One region of the Thalassolituus sp. UBA675 genome, then DNA from elsewhere that is predicted to be linked to it. Evidence: riboswitches for the same ligand, from Rfam matches in the RefSeq annotation. Region 1 holds a riboswitch; the other holds the start of a gene.
The links. Region 1 has a riboswitch for cobalamin ahead of B3007_RS06245 (TonB-dependent receptor domain-containing protein). Riboswitches for the same ligand answer to the same signal wherever they lie in the genome.
Positions count from the first base shown of each region.

Region 2: linked by a shared signal. The riboswitch ahead of B3007_RS10605 (ABC transporter ATP-binding protein) and the one ahead of B3007_RS06245 (TonB-dependent receptor domain-containing protein) in region 1 are both predicted to bind cobalamin.

Region 1 is NZ_DBNJ01000012.1:118,079-124,200, forward strand. Features, by position in the region: gene B3007_RS06230 (hypothetical protein) at 1-40, shown strand, start outside; gene B3007_RS06235 (ketopantoate reductase family protein) at 56-985, shown strand; gene B3007_RS06240 (two-component system sensor histidine kinase NtrB) at 1,011-2,954, shown strand; cobalamin riboswitch at 2,995-3,216, shown strand; gene B3007_RS06245 (TonB-dependent receptor domain-containing protein) at 3,317-5,122, shown strand; gene grxD (Grx4 family monothiol glutaredoxin) at 5,255-5,575, opposite strand; gene B3007_RS06255 (transglycosylase SLT domain-containing protein) at 5,682-6,122, opposite strand, start outside.
Region 2 is NZ_DBNJ01000025.1:93,064-99,185, forward strand. Features, by position in the region: gene B3007_RS10600 (FecCD family ABC transporter permease) at 1-1,033, opposite strand, end outside; gene B3007_RS10605 (ABC transporter ATP-binding protein) at 1,030-1,920, opposite strand; cobalamin riboswitch at 2,065-2,216, opposite strand; gene B3007_RS10610 (FKBP-type peptidyl-prolyl cis-trans isomerase) at 2,317-2,799, shown strand; gene B3007_RS10615 (LPP20 family lipoprotein) at 2,912-3,487, shown strand; gene B3007_RS10620 (hypothetical protein) at 3,562-5,070, shown strand; gene B3007_RS10625 (MBL fold metallo-hydrolase) at 5,087-5,728, shown strand; gene B3007_RS10630 (hypothetical protein) at 5,743-6,122, opposite strand, start outside.

The DNA.
Region 1 (6,122 bases):
CGCCGACAAGCCAGAAAGTAAGGACGTTGTGAATCAGTAGTCATATAATCGGATTATGACGAATATCGATATTCATACCGCCCAGAGTTCTACCGAGCGCCTGCGTATTGTAGTCGCGGGTCTTGGTGCTCTGGGCACCCTGATAGCATGGCACTGTCGCTTTGAGGCGCTCTTTACGCACAACCGCCGGCAACAGACAGAGTTCTCTTTACAAACATCCGCCAGCGCCTCAGATACCCCTCCCAAGGTCGACACGTTTTCCGCTCCCCTCTGGCGTGGCGAAGAGGCCGACTGGCTGATTGTTACAACCAAGGCAGCTGCAACATTAGAGATTTTAAGTGATCTTAAAGATCACCTTAAAAACACTTCCCGGATTCTTCTGCTTCAGAACGGAATGGGGCAGCAGGAAGAAGCTTCTGCATGGTTAAAACAGAATAGAATCAGCGCTGAACTCTGGGTAGCTTCATCCACAGAAGGCGCCTACAAGGCGGATAACGGAACCGTTATCTACGCTGGTAAGGGGCAGACAGTGGCAGGACGCTGGCAGCTGTCAGGAGACATTGGAACGGCTCAACTCCCACCCGCCATGAAGTTGGCCACCGAAATAAAACAGGTCCTGCACGAGAAGCTGGCCATCAATGCCATCATCAATCCACTGACTGCACACTATCGCTGTCGTAATGGTGAACTGCTGACCAGTTCAGAAAAGCGTAGCGACTTCAACGCCCTCAGCAGTGAAGTAGCGACACTGTTTAATCAACTGAATTGGAAAACCGGTTTCGATATTCAACAACAGGCAGAGAAAGTAGCTGCAGCAACGGCTCAGAATCAATCGTCAACCTTTCAGGATGTATTGCATCAGCGCCGAACTGAGTTACCTTATATCTGTGGGTACTTACTGCAGCATGCAAGACAAAATGGACTGAATGCACCGCTGACAGAAAGTCTGTACCAATCAATTTCTGCCCTGGAGGCAGCATGGTGATGCGCAGAAAAGGAAGCCGGTTCATATGATGTTGGCGCGACAGAAATCGATGCTCGCCATGGTACTGGTTTGTTCAGGCATCATCCTGGTCGCAACCCTCGCATACGTTATTGCCGCTGAACGCATTGGCCGCGAACATCTGGCGCCTGACCTGTCACGCACCATGGGGCATATCATTGAAGCCCAGATGGCAGCCTCTCCCGGTAAGCTACAGGCCGTACAGACCACCCTGTATCACATGGCACAGCACTACCAGATTCAGGAGGCTGGGCTTTACAACGAGCGTGGAGAACGTCTGGCGCACAGCCACTCAGGCGAAGGCCCCACGCTTCTGGCGTCCAATCTTCATGCTCAGCCTCTCCCAGAGGATTACTTTGAATATCGCTTTGCCATTCTCGGAGACGAGTTCGATTTATTCATCAGGAACGATGTTTCCTTGCCAGGCTTCTTTTACATGGACACCCTGAGCACCAGCCTGGTTATCGTTACCTTATCAGCGATGCTCGTATTTATGTTGTATCTGATGACCCGGCAGTGGCAGCAGACCCCCTACATGCATTTGCTTGAAGACATTCGCGAAGCCAACACTCGCGACGACGATGGCCGCATTACCCTGAAACTCAGAGATCCTGACCTTCACCCCCTGATCGAGGCGTTGAACGATCTTTTCTGGCGCCGCAATCAACGCACTCAGCACCTGAAAACAGCTCATCAGCAAGCAGAACATGCCCGTTTACGCGCAACACGATTATCGACGGAAACCCGCCAGATGAACGAAAACCTGGCGAAAGAGGTCTCCGTCCGCCGTAGTATTGAAGTGCAGCTGAAAAACACTCAGACACTGCTCGACGGTATCCTGAACTCCATGCCCACCGCCCTGTTCGCGCTTGATTCCCGTAATCGGATCGTGCAGTGCAACGAGCAGGCCGGTGACTGGTTGAACATGGAGTATTCACAACTCAATGGCCTGCCTCTGGCGCAGCTGATACCTGAGTTGGGCAAGCTGAATCTGATGCCAACGCACCCCGGCGAAACACCCCATCTGGTGAAATCTGAGCGGGTAAAAATCCGCTTCGATGACAAAATTCTGGTCACCGATGTGCTCGCGTATCCTTTGCCCAGCGGTCAACAGGCGCGTCTTGTTATACGCATTGACGATGTATCACAGCGCCAGCGCATGGAAGAAGTTATGGTACAGACCGAGAAAATGATGACGGTCGGTGGGCTGGCTGCCGGCATGGCCCACGAAATTAATAATCCGCTAGGGGCGATTCTTCAGAATTTACAGAATACCCGGCGCCGACTTGATCCGGGGCTGGCGGCAAATCAGCGCCTTGCTGACGAACTCGGGTTAAGTATGGAGATTCTGAATCAGTACCTTACTGGAAGGGGCATTGATCAGTTTTTTAATCATATTCAGAACGCCGGTGAGCGTGCGGCTCGCATCGTCGCCAATATGCTGCAGTTTTCACGTAATGATCACCTTCAGAAGCGCGACATCAGTATCACTGAACTGATCAACACTACCCTGAACATCGCGCACAACGATCTGTCACTGAAACATATAGACCTAGATATCGACAAGGCCGCAGGCGATGCCCAGATACACTGCGTGCCGAGTGAGATTGAGCAGGTACTGCTGAACCTGCTGCGCAATGCTCAACAGGCGCTGGAAGAATACGATGGCGGCGATGGCTGGCACCCTAAGGTGAAAATCAAAGCCAGCCGTCAGAACAACATGACCTGCCTGGAAATTGAAGATAATGGGCCGGGCATCCCTGCGGATGTCGCACCGCATATTTTCGAGCCTTTCTACACAACGAAAGAAGTCGGAGACGGCACAGGTCTGGGGCTGTCGGTATCGTATTTTATCGTTACATCACACCATCAGGGGCGCCTCCGTTATCAGCGCAGTTCGCTTGGCGGAGCCTGCTTTGTGTTGTGCCTTCCCGCCGAAGAAAACGGATGACCAACCTGCCCTCAACTTGACCAAACCGGTCACCACGAGTACTCTCCACCGCAATTCAGGTGCCTCTGTCCACCAGACAGAAGTTAAACGGGAAGACTGGTGAGTTTCACAACAAACCCAGCGCTGCCCCCGCAACGGTGATCGACCAGGTATTGATACAACGCCACTGTGCATAGCATGGGAAGGCATCAATGCCGGAAATCCTTTGAACTTCAGGGTTTCAGTCGTCAGCCCGGATACCGGCCTGAATCCGAACCAACAGTATTGCGGTGGGCGATACAGGTGCTAAGTGAGCTCCAGGGCTCTCCTTCGCCTATTCTTTCCCGCCGACTGGTTGCCCATTAAAACCATTCGGAATCATGATGAAAAAATCACTCCTTACTGCGGCCGTACTAATGACCGCCACAGTGTCATACGCAGAAAACACCCTGGACGATGTCGTCACTATCGCTAACCGCATTGCAGCACCTTCCATCAATAGTGCACAAATCGTTGTAGTGGATCGTGACGATATAGAGACGTCAGGTGCCAACAACCTGTACTCTTTACTGGCGAGCAAAGCTGGCTTCCAGTTTTCAAAAACAGGAGGAGTACCTCACTCTTCGAACCTCTATATCAATGGTCTCGATGGCAAGCAGGTACTATTTCTGGTGAATGGGCAGCGTGTCGGAAGTGCCACTTCCGGTACCACAGAAGTCCAGTTAATTGCGCTGGAGCAGATCGAACGTATCGAAATTATTAAAGGCAGCCGCAGTGCTATATATGGTGCGGATGCGCAAGCCGGTGTCATCAATATCATCACACGTCTCGATACCTCACTGAACGAAGTGGCTGCAACAGTTGGCACCAACCAGACGAAAGCTGTCTCACTGCGTACACGTCACCAGTTTGGCGATGTCGACACCTACCTGAATTTAAACCATGATCGTTCAGCTGGTTACGACATTAATAACGACACAGAGAATGATCGCGATGGCTACGAGCGTAACGGTCTGAATGCCGGTGTCGGTTATGCAATCTCGGAACAGCAGAGCGTAAATTTTGATGCTCAGGTGAACCGCGGATCTTACGACTACGACAACAGCTTTGGCGGTACTGACGAAGCCGACTTCGATAATCGCGCTATGAACCTCGGCTACACATTGAATACTGACGGCCTGCTGCTGAATGCCAGAGCCGGTCGAGGCTACGATCGTAGCTGGAACTACGGTAACGGTGTTACTCGCAGCGGCGATGCTCAGTTGTTTGGTAGCCGCAAAGATGTTGCAGAAATCACGGCCCTTATTGGTCTGACTGAACATGTCAGCCTGCTGGCTGCTGCTGATACTCGCTTGGTTAAACTACTCACGCGTCCTGTTGAGTACGACACAGACAACGAGCGCAACCATGGCGGATTACTTGGAGTTCGTTACAGCAGCGATAGCTTGGCCGCTGAAATTGGCGCTCGCATCGACGACAACAGCAACTACGGCCGCTTCCGCTCGTTTAACACCTCTGTTGCCTTCTATCTGACCGACAACCAGGAACTGGCTTTCGGACAGGCTACAGCCTTCCGCGCTCCTACGTTTAACGACCTCTACTATCCAGCAAGCGACTTCGGCGATTACTCAAACGAAGATCTGAAGGCGGAAACATCACGCATCTGGTCGGTCGATTACACAGCCGCATACGATAATTTTGCAGCTGGCGGTTCTGTCACAGTGAGTGGTCAGCGCAGCCTGTTTAACAATCAGATCGTATCAAACAGTGCGTTTTATCCAGTTAACCTAGGTGAAAGCTACGTTAATTTTGCGAGCGTAACCTGGGCTCAGAACTGGGATGACGCGTGGAACAGTGAGCTGATTCAAGAGTGGACCGAAGCTCGGAATCAAGACACTGGAAATCTGATTGAGCGTCGTCCAATTCGTGCAACCAAGCTCAATGTACGTTGGACTTCGGGCAAGCTATCGAGTGCACTTGAGAGCCAGTACCGAGGCCAGGCACCATCGAGATCCGGCGGCTATATCGCTCCGTTCGTTCTGCTCAACCTCAGTGCAACCTGGGAGGCTTTCCAGGACTTCAGTTTGACTGCTCGCATCGAGAACCTGACCGATCGAGAGTACGAAACTGTACCTGGTTATGAAGCACAGGGACGCTATGCTCAGCTCACTGGACGCTATAGTTTCTGATCCAATGAGCGCCCGGGCAGTCCGCCCGGGTATTTAGTTTAGATTTGGATTCCAGAAACAAAAAAGCCCGCATCAAGCGGGCTTATTTGCGTTACGTATACCGGATCAAATATCCGGCTCTGTAAGCGGTGTTTACTCAGCTGGTGCCGCTTCTTCAAGCAGAGTCTTCAGCTCACCTTTTTCGTACATTTCAGTGACGATGTCACAACCACCGATCAGCTCACCTTTTACCCACAGCTGCGGGAAAGTCGGCCAGTTGCCGTATTTAGGCAGGTTCGCACGAATGTCCTGGTTAGACAGCACATCAACGTACGCAAACTTCTGACCGCAATCCATAACCGCTTGTACGGTGCGGGCAGAGAAGCCACACAGTGGCTGGTTCGGTGAACCTTTCATGTACAGAAGGATGTCGTTGTTTTCGATCTGATCTTTAATGACCTGCATGATATCCATAGCGTCTGTCTCTCACTGTTCGTATTAACTGAAACTGGCGGCAGTCTACCATAATCCCGACCATGATGCTCAGGTATGAAGTTGCCAGCGCAGATCAGGCACCAGATCAGTTGCGGGCCGGGATGGAGGTCTCAGCCTGCGACAACTGCTGTGCAAACACACGCTCGTCAGGATCAAGGACCGCCGTTACTTCTTTGCCTTTCAAACTGCTGAAAATAACGCGGTATGCAAGTACGGCTTTGACGTAGTCACGGGTCTCACGATACGGGATGCTTTCAATGAACTGGTCGTAAGCCACCGGCGCGTCTTTCAGCCAGCGATCGACCTTGTGTGGGCCAGCATTGTAGCCGGCCAGAGCTGCAATCAGGTTCCCCTGATAACGCTCCAGTAGAGAGCGAACATAGTAACTGCCCAGCGGGATGTTGGTGCGATAGTCCATCAGGTCTTCATTGACGTCATGTAAAACCAGATTCTTCTCTCTGGCTACCTGCTTCGCGGTCGCCGGCATGATCTGCATCAGACCGCGCGCACCAACAGGAGAGCGGGC
Region 2 (6,122 bases), on a different contig from region 1:
TCTGTCGTTGCTTAAGAATAATAAAAAAGAAAAGACTGCCGAGCGCGGATGTCACAATACCAACGGGCAGAACCTGATCCTGAAGTAAAGAGTGAGCCAGGACATCCACGCAGATCATAAAGGTCGCACCAACCAACAGAGACATCAGCAGTACCCGGTGTAACTGTCCGCCGACGAGCAGCCTCACAATATGTGGAATCATCAACCCAACAAATCCGATGCCGCCGACCTCTGCAACCAGAATCGCCGTTACTGCCGAGCACACCAGCAACATCCCCAACCGCAACTTATGTACAGGCACACCTAGCGTAGCGGCACTTTCTTCGCCCAGCTGCATCACGACGAGCCAGCGCGAAAATATGAAAAACAGACCACTGCCAAGCACCACAGCCAAAAGAGGCAAAATAAGATCAGCCCAGTTGCTGCCCGAAAAACTGCCCATCAGCCAGAACAATAATGTGGCTGCAGTTTCTGGCGTTGAGTAATAAATCACAAGGCTGGTAAATGCACTGAGCATAAAAGAAACTGCCACCCCGGAAAGCAGCAGCTTTTCGACCTGAACCGCTGATTTCCCAGCAAGCGTCAACATCAGAAAAACAGACAGCGCTCCGCCCGCAAGCGCCCCGGTGGCCACGTTAAATACGACACTCAGGCCCGTCGCCGCCAGAAACCCAGAAAAGGCCCCAGTGAAAGCAGACATGGCCAGCACCGCACCTAGAGCGGCCCCGGATGAAATACCAAATAAATAAGGATCAGCCAGCGGATTACGGGTTACTGATTGCAGAATAGCGCCAGTAATCGACAGACCAGCGCCCGTTAGTAAAGCCATAAAAATCCGCGGCAGGCGAATATCCGTAAGAATCTGCTGTTCGATCGGCGACAACGCACAATCATTCGTCCATGGACAGATAATGACGCCCTGAAAGACATTCAGAAGCGACAGATCAAAGGCGCCTTGTGCCGCCGCACCAATCACCGAAAGGCAAAGCACAGAAAAAGTTATTGCAACAGTTAACCCGTACGGCATTTTCATCCCCTGCGCTCTCCAGCTGATCCGGGAGCAATAGTCCGACTCGGAGGCATATCGTAGGCAATACGAATACGGCGTTCATGGGTATAAGTGTTACGGATCACAGCAACATCTGCGGCAACCTGAAATACATCCTGAATTAATTCGCTGGTAAGCACCTGGAAGGGTTCACCGTTGGCCACCAGCTGACCTTTATTCAATACCAGCAATTGATCGCAGTAAGCCGCGGCCATGTTCAGATCATGAATAGTTAAAAGCACCGTAACACCCAATGACCGGACCAGACTGAGCGTCTCTATTTGGTGCTGAATATCGAGGTGGTTGGTGGGTTCGTCTAAAAGAAGAATCTGAGGTTGTTGTACCAGCGCCCGGGCGATCAACACCCGTTGCTTCTCACCACCGGAAAGAGAACCGAAATCACGATCAATAAAACGCGTCAGATCGAGGTCGGCTGCTATACCTTCTATTAACCGGGTGTCATCTTTGCTGGTAAACGACAGCAGTGGCTTACGAGGCGTCAGGCCGGTTGCAAGAACTTCGCGCACGGTCACCTCGAAAGGCAGTGCCGATTCCTGCAGCACAACCGCGATTTTACAGGCTCGCTCGCGTCTGCTCATCAGGTGTACCGGGTGCCCGGCAATCATCACCTGCCCCGCCAGCGAGGCCGGTTGATCGTAGCGATGGCAATAGATTGCTCTGAGTAACGACGATTTACCTGCACCATTCGGCCCGACAATACCAACCAGGCTACCGCATTCCACAGCGAACGAAATATCCCGCAGAATAGCGTTCGTAGCTTTCGCACCGATAGTCAGCGATAAGTGCTCAACAGCGATATGCGCGAGTTCAGCATCGCCAGAGGTGTAGCTGTTGTGTGAGGACTGATTCACCATCGGTATCCGCGCATCGGTACAAATATTGTCACGCTAATCGTCACATTATGGGCGGAATACGGATGATGGACGCACTTCGGGAACGCAGCCTAAGCCGCCCGAACAGAGAGCTCATCATCGAGTAACCCGCTCGATCATAGAAATTGGTTTGCACGTCCGGGAGGCAATCTGGCTGACAGTCGACCGGATAAAAGCCACTGTTTACAGTTGCGGGCACAGCCCCGGATTTTCACCGGGTTCCCCTCCTGAGACTGGCAAGACAAATTTGCCAGTCCGGACAGGGGTGGATTATCGCACAGAGGCGCCAGCGTTGCAGTAAACACGCGGATACCGGATACTTCGCGCCTTAATGATCACAGTTAACCACACCATACACAGACTACGGAAACGCTCATGATTGTCGCCAAAGATACGGTTGTTCAGCTGCATTACACCCTTAAAGATGCCGATGGCAAACAGATTGAGTCCACTGCGGGCCATGATCCGATTGCCTACCTGCAGGGCCACAACAACATGATCCCGGGCTTTGAAGAAGCTGTCGAAGGCAAGCAGGCCGGTGACAAGCTCGAAATCACTGTAACACCAGAAAATGGCTACGGTCACCGCGTTGAAGGTTCAGTGCAGCGCGTACCAGTCAAGCACCTTCAGGGCTCAAAGAAATGGAGCAAAGGCATGGTCGCTTCTGTACACACAGATCAGGGCGAGCGTCAGGTGACCATCGTAAAGGTCGGTCGTTTCATGGCAGACGTTGACACTAATCACCCATTTGCCGGAAAAACCTTACATTTTGACGTCGAGATTCTGGACGTTCGTGCAGCGACTGCAGAAGAGCTTGATCACGGCCACGCCCACGGCATTGGCGGGCATCAGCACTGATTCTGACTCAGATCACAAGTGGTGAGAGTAGCCGTCTGAGTGCGGTAGTATTTTAATATTGCTTCGGCTATTCTCGAACGAGTCTTTTGAAAATACCTGTAGGAGATTAAGGATGAATATCCGTCACCTGTTTACTGCCGCTGCCGCCACTCTGCTGGTTGCGTGTTCTTCTAACGAACCGGCACCTCAAGTTGCTGAGTGTGTCTTCGCCGATGGCAGCATGCAGCCTGCTCCTGCGTGGGTCTGTGGTGCCCCTGTTGATGGCGTCGACCTGACCGCCGTCGGTTACGCCGATAAATCTGCCGCTGGCGCAAACTTCATGAAGCAAATGGCAGCGACTGCCGCGCGCGTTGAACTTGCTCAGACCATGCAGGTAGAAGTTCAGAACATGATCAAACAGTACGCCGAAACCACGGGTACAGCGGACGACGAAACAGTTGATCAGGTAAACTCTGTGACAACCAAACAGATCACCAAGCAGACACTGACTGGCAGCAAGATCTTCCGTCAGATGCCTACGCCTAGCGGCGGCATGGTGGTTCTCGTTGGTCTCGACGCCGACACCGTTAACCAGTTGGCAGAAGAGGCCCTGAAAACCTCAATGAACAACGAGAAAGCTCTGTGGCAGAAGTTTCAGGCTCAGAAGTCTTTCGACGAAATGCGCGAAGAAATGCTGAACATGAACTGAGTCAGCTCAGCGTATGATATCCAGACCGGTACCGGGGTAACTCTGTACCGGTTTTTTGTTTTGGGGGAGATCCAATGAAACATCTTATCCGTTGCACCCTGATAGCCAGCGGTGTCGTCGCCAGCGCAGCTACTCTTTCTGTCGTCGCGAACCCAGGTATGAGCGATTACGAACGCTGGCGCGCCACGACTCAGCAAGAATTTCAGAGCTATCTCGACGAAAACGACAAAGCCTTTATCGGATTTCTGAAGCAGCGCTGGGAGCCGGTCGATACCGAGTCAGGCGAGGAAGAAGATCAGGCCCCAAAACCCACAAACATCCCCAAAGCACCGCCTGTTAATACACCTGTTAATACTCCTGAAGAAAAACCAAAAGACATAACAACCGAACCTACGCCAGTCGTAAGTGTGCCTGTTCCGACACCGACTCGCGAACCCGACAACACAACGCCAGAGCAAACGCCGGTCAAAGTGGCACCCCAGCCGCAAATTAAAGGCCCTGCCGCCAGTATTAACTTTTATGGTCACGCTTTACGCCTGCCCTACAACAAAGCCATGCCACGTGCATTTTCATCCAGGCCCTCCTCCGACGCTATTGCCTCAGCGTGGGAAGCGTTAGCACGGAGTGATTTCAAACCCGCCTTAGAGCAGCTCAATGCCACTAAGACGTCTTTGTCGCTGAGCGACTGGGCAACGGCACGGCTTGTCTCCGACTACTCTGAGGCCGTAGCGAGAAATGCCGACAGCCGCATTATGTTGAGCTGGTTTATGCTCGTAAAACTCGGCTATGACGCCCGCCTTGCCTACAACGACCGCCTTTACCTGCTAATGCCTGCTGACGACGATGTGTATGGCGTTACGTATTTTACTCTCAGTGGTGAACGCTACTACGCCTTGCCACTCAATGGTGATGTACGAATTGCAGGAAAGGTCTACACCTACGGCAAGCAACACGAGACAGCGTCACGTGCGGTGGCCTTCAAAGTGCCTGAACGCTTCAACGGGGCGGGAGATATCCGCAAGCGGACGCTCAGTTATCAGGAGGGCGAAGAAACAGTGAATGTTGTCGTTAGTTACCCAGCGGAGCAGATCCGTTATCTGGATTCCATGCCCCAGCTGAACCTGCCACGCTATCCGATTCTCAATTTGCCCGCAGCGACACGGGCCGAGCTCACTAAACAGCTGAAGCCATTGTTACAGGGGCACTCTGAAGAAGTCGCGGTTAACCGCCTGCTCAACTTTGTCCAGAACGCTTTTGAATATCAGACCGACGAGCAGCAGTTTAATACTGAGAACTACCTGTTCCCACTTGAAACCCTGCACTATGCTGCCTCAGACTGCGAAGACAGAGCCGCACTGTTCTCGCTGCTGGTGCATGACCTGTTGGGCCTGCCCGTCGTCCTGTTGGATTACCCAGGGCATGTGGCCGCAGCCGTTGAATTTACAGGTCAGGTGAAAGGCGACGCAGTCGTTTATAATGGCCGCCAGTACACAGTCACTGACCCGACCTATATTAATGCGCGTGCAGGAATGACCATGCCGCAGTTCGCCGGTCAGTCACCTGACGTAGTAGAAGTATTTTAAGGAGGCCTTCATGGCTTTGCAGATCGCCATTGTTCCTGTCACTGCTTTTGAGCAGAACTGCACTGTTCTGATGTGTGACAACACCAAAGAAGCCGCCATCGTAGACCCCGGCGGTGAAATTAATAAAATCAAAGCGCAGATTGAAAAAATGGGTGCGAACCCGACCAAAATTCTGCTGACGCATGCGCACATTGATCATGCTGGAGGCACTGCAGCTCTGGCACGCGACCTCGGCCTTCCCATTATTGGTCCTCATAAGGAAGATGACTTCTGGATCCAGTCGTTGCCGCAGCAATCTATGATGTTCGGATTTCCCAACGTTGAGTCATTCACTCCGGATCAATGGCTGAACGATGGCGATACGGTTACAGTGGGTGACGTGACACTTGAGGTTATCCATGCGCCAGGACACACACCTGGGCATGTTGTCTTCTTCAATAAAGACAGCAAAAAAGCCTTAGTTGGCGACGTTATTTTTAACGGGTCGATTGGTCGTACTGACTTTCCTAAAGGAAATTTCGACGAGCTGGTCTCGTCCATCCGCGAGAAGCTGTTTCCGCTGGGCGACGATATTGAATTTATTTGTGGGCACGGCCCGAATTCAACCTTCGGCCACGAGCGTCAGCACAATCCTTTTGTTTCTGACCACCGCGGCTAAGTACTTATCTTGATTCAGGGCGTCGTTGCTGCTGGTTTCTTCCTGAGCTCAGATGTCTGAATGGCCGCCAGTTCCTGAACTCGCTGGCGGCTTTCTTCCAATGCGATGTCCATTTGTTCGTCATACATCTCCAACCAGGTACGCGAACCCGGCATCATTTTCGCGAGATCACGCATCCCCTGTTTTAACGCACTGAGATGCGTCTGGTAGCTCTGCTCCTGATCGAGAAGAATTTCTTTAAAGCCAGACGCCTGACTGGTGTCCATAATCTTACGGTATTGCACCAGTGATTTTTCAAACGCCGCCATCTGAATGCGCAAAGCTTCGTTTTCCTTTTTCACCAGTTCAAGCTCTGTTGCTTTGGCGTAGGCGATATCCTCTTTCAGTAGCGAAA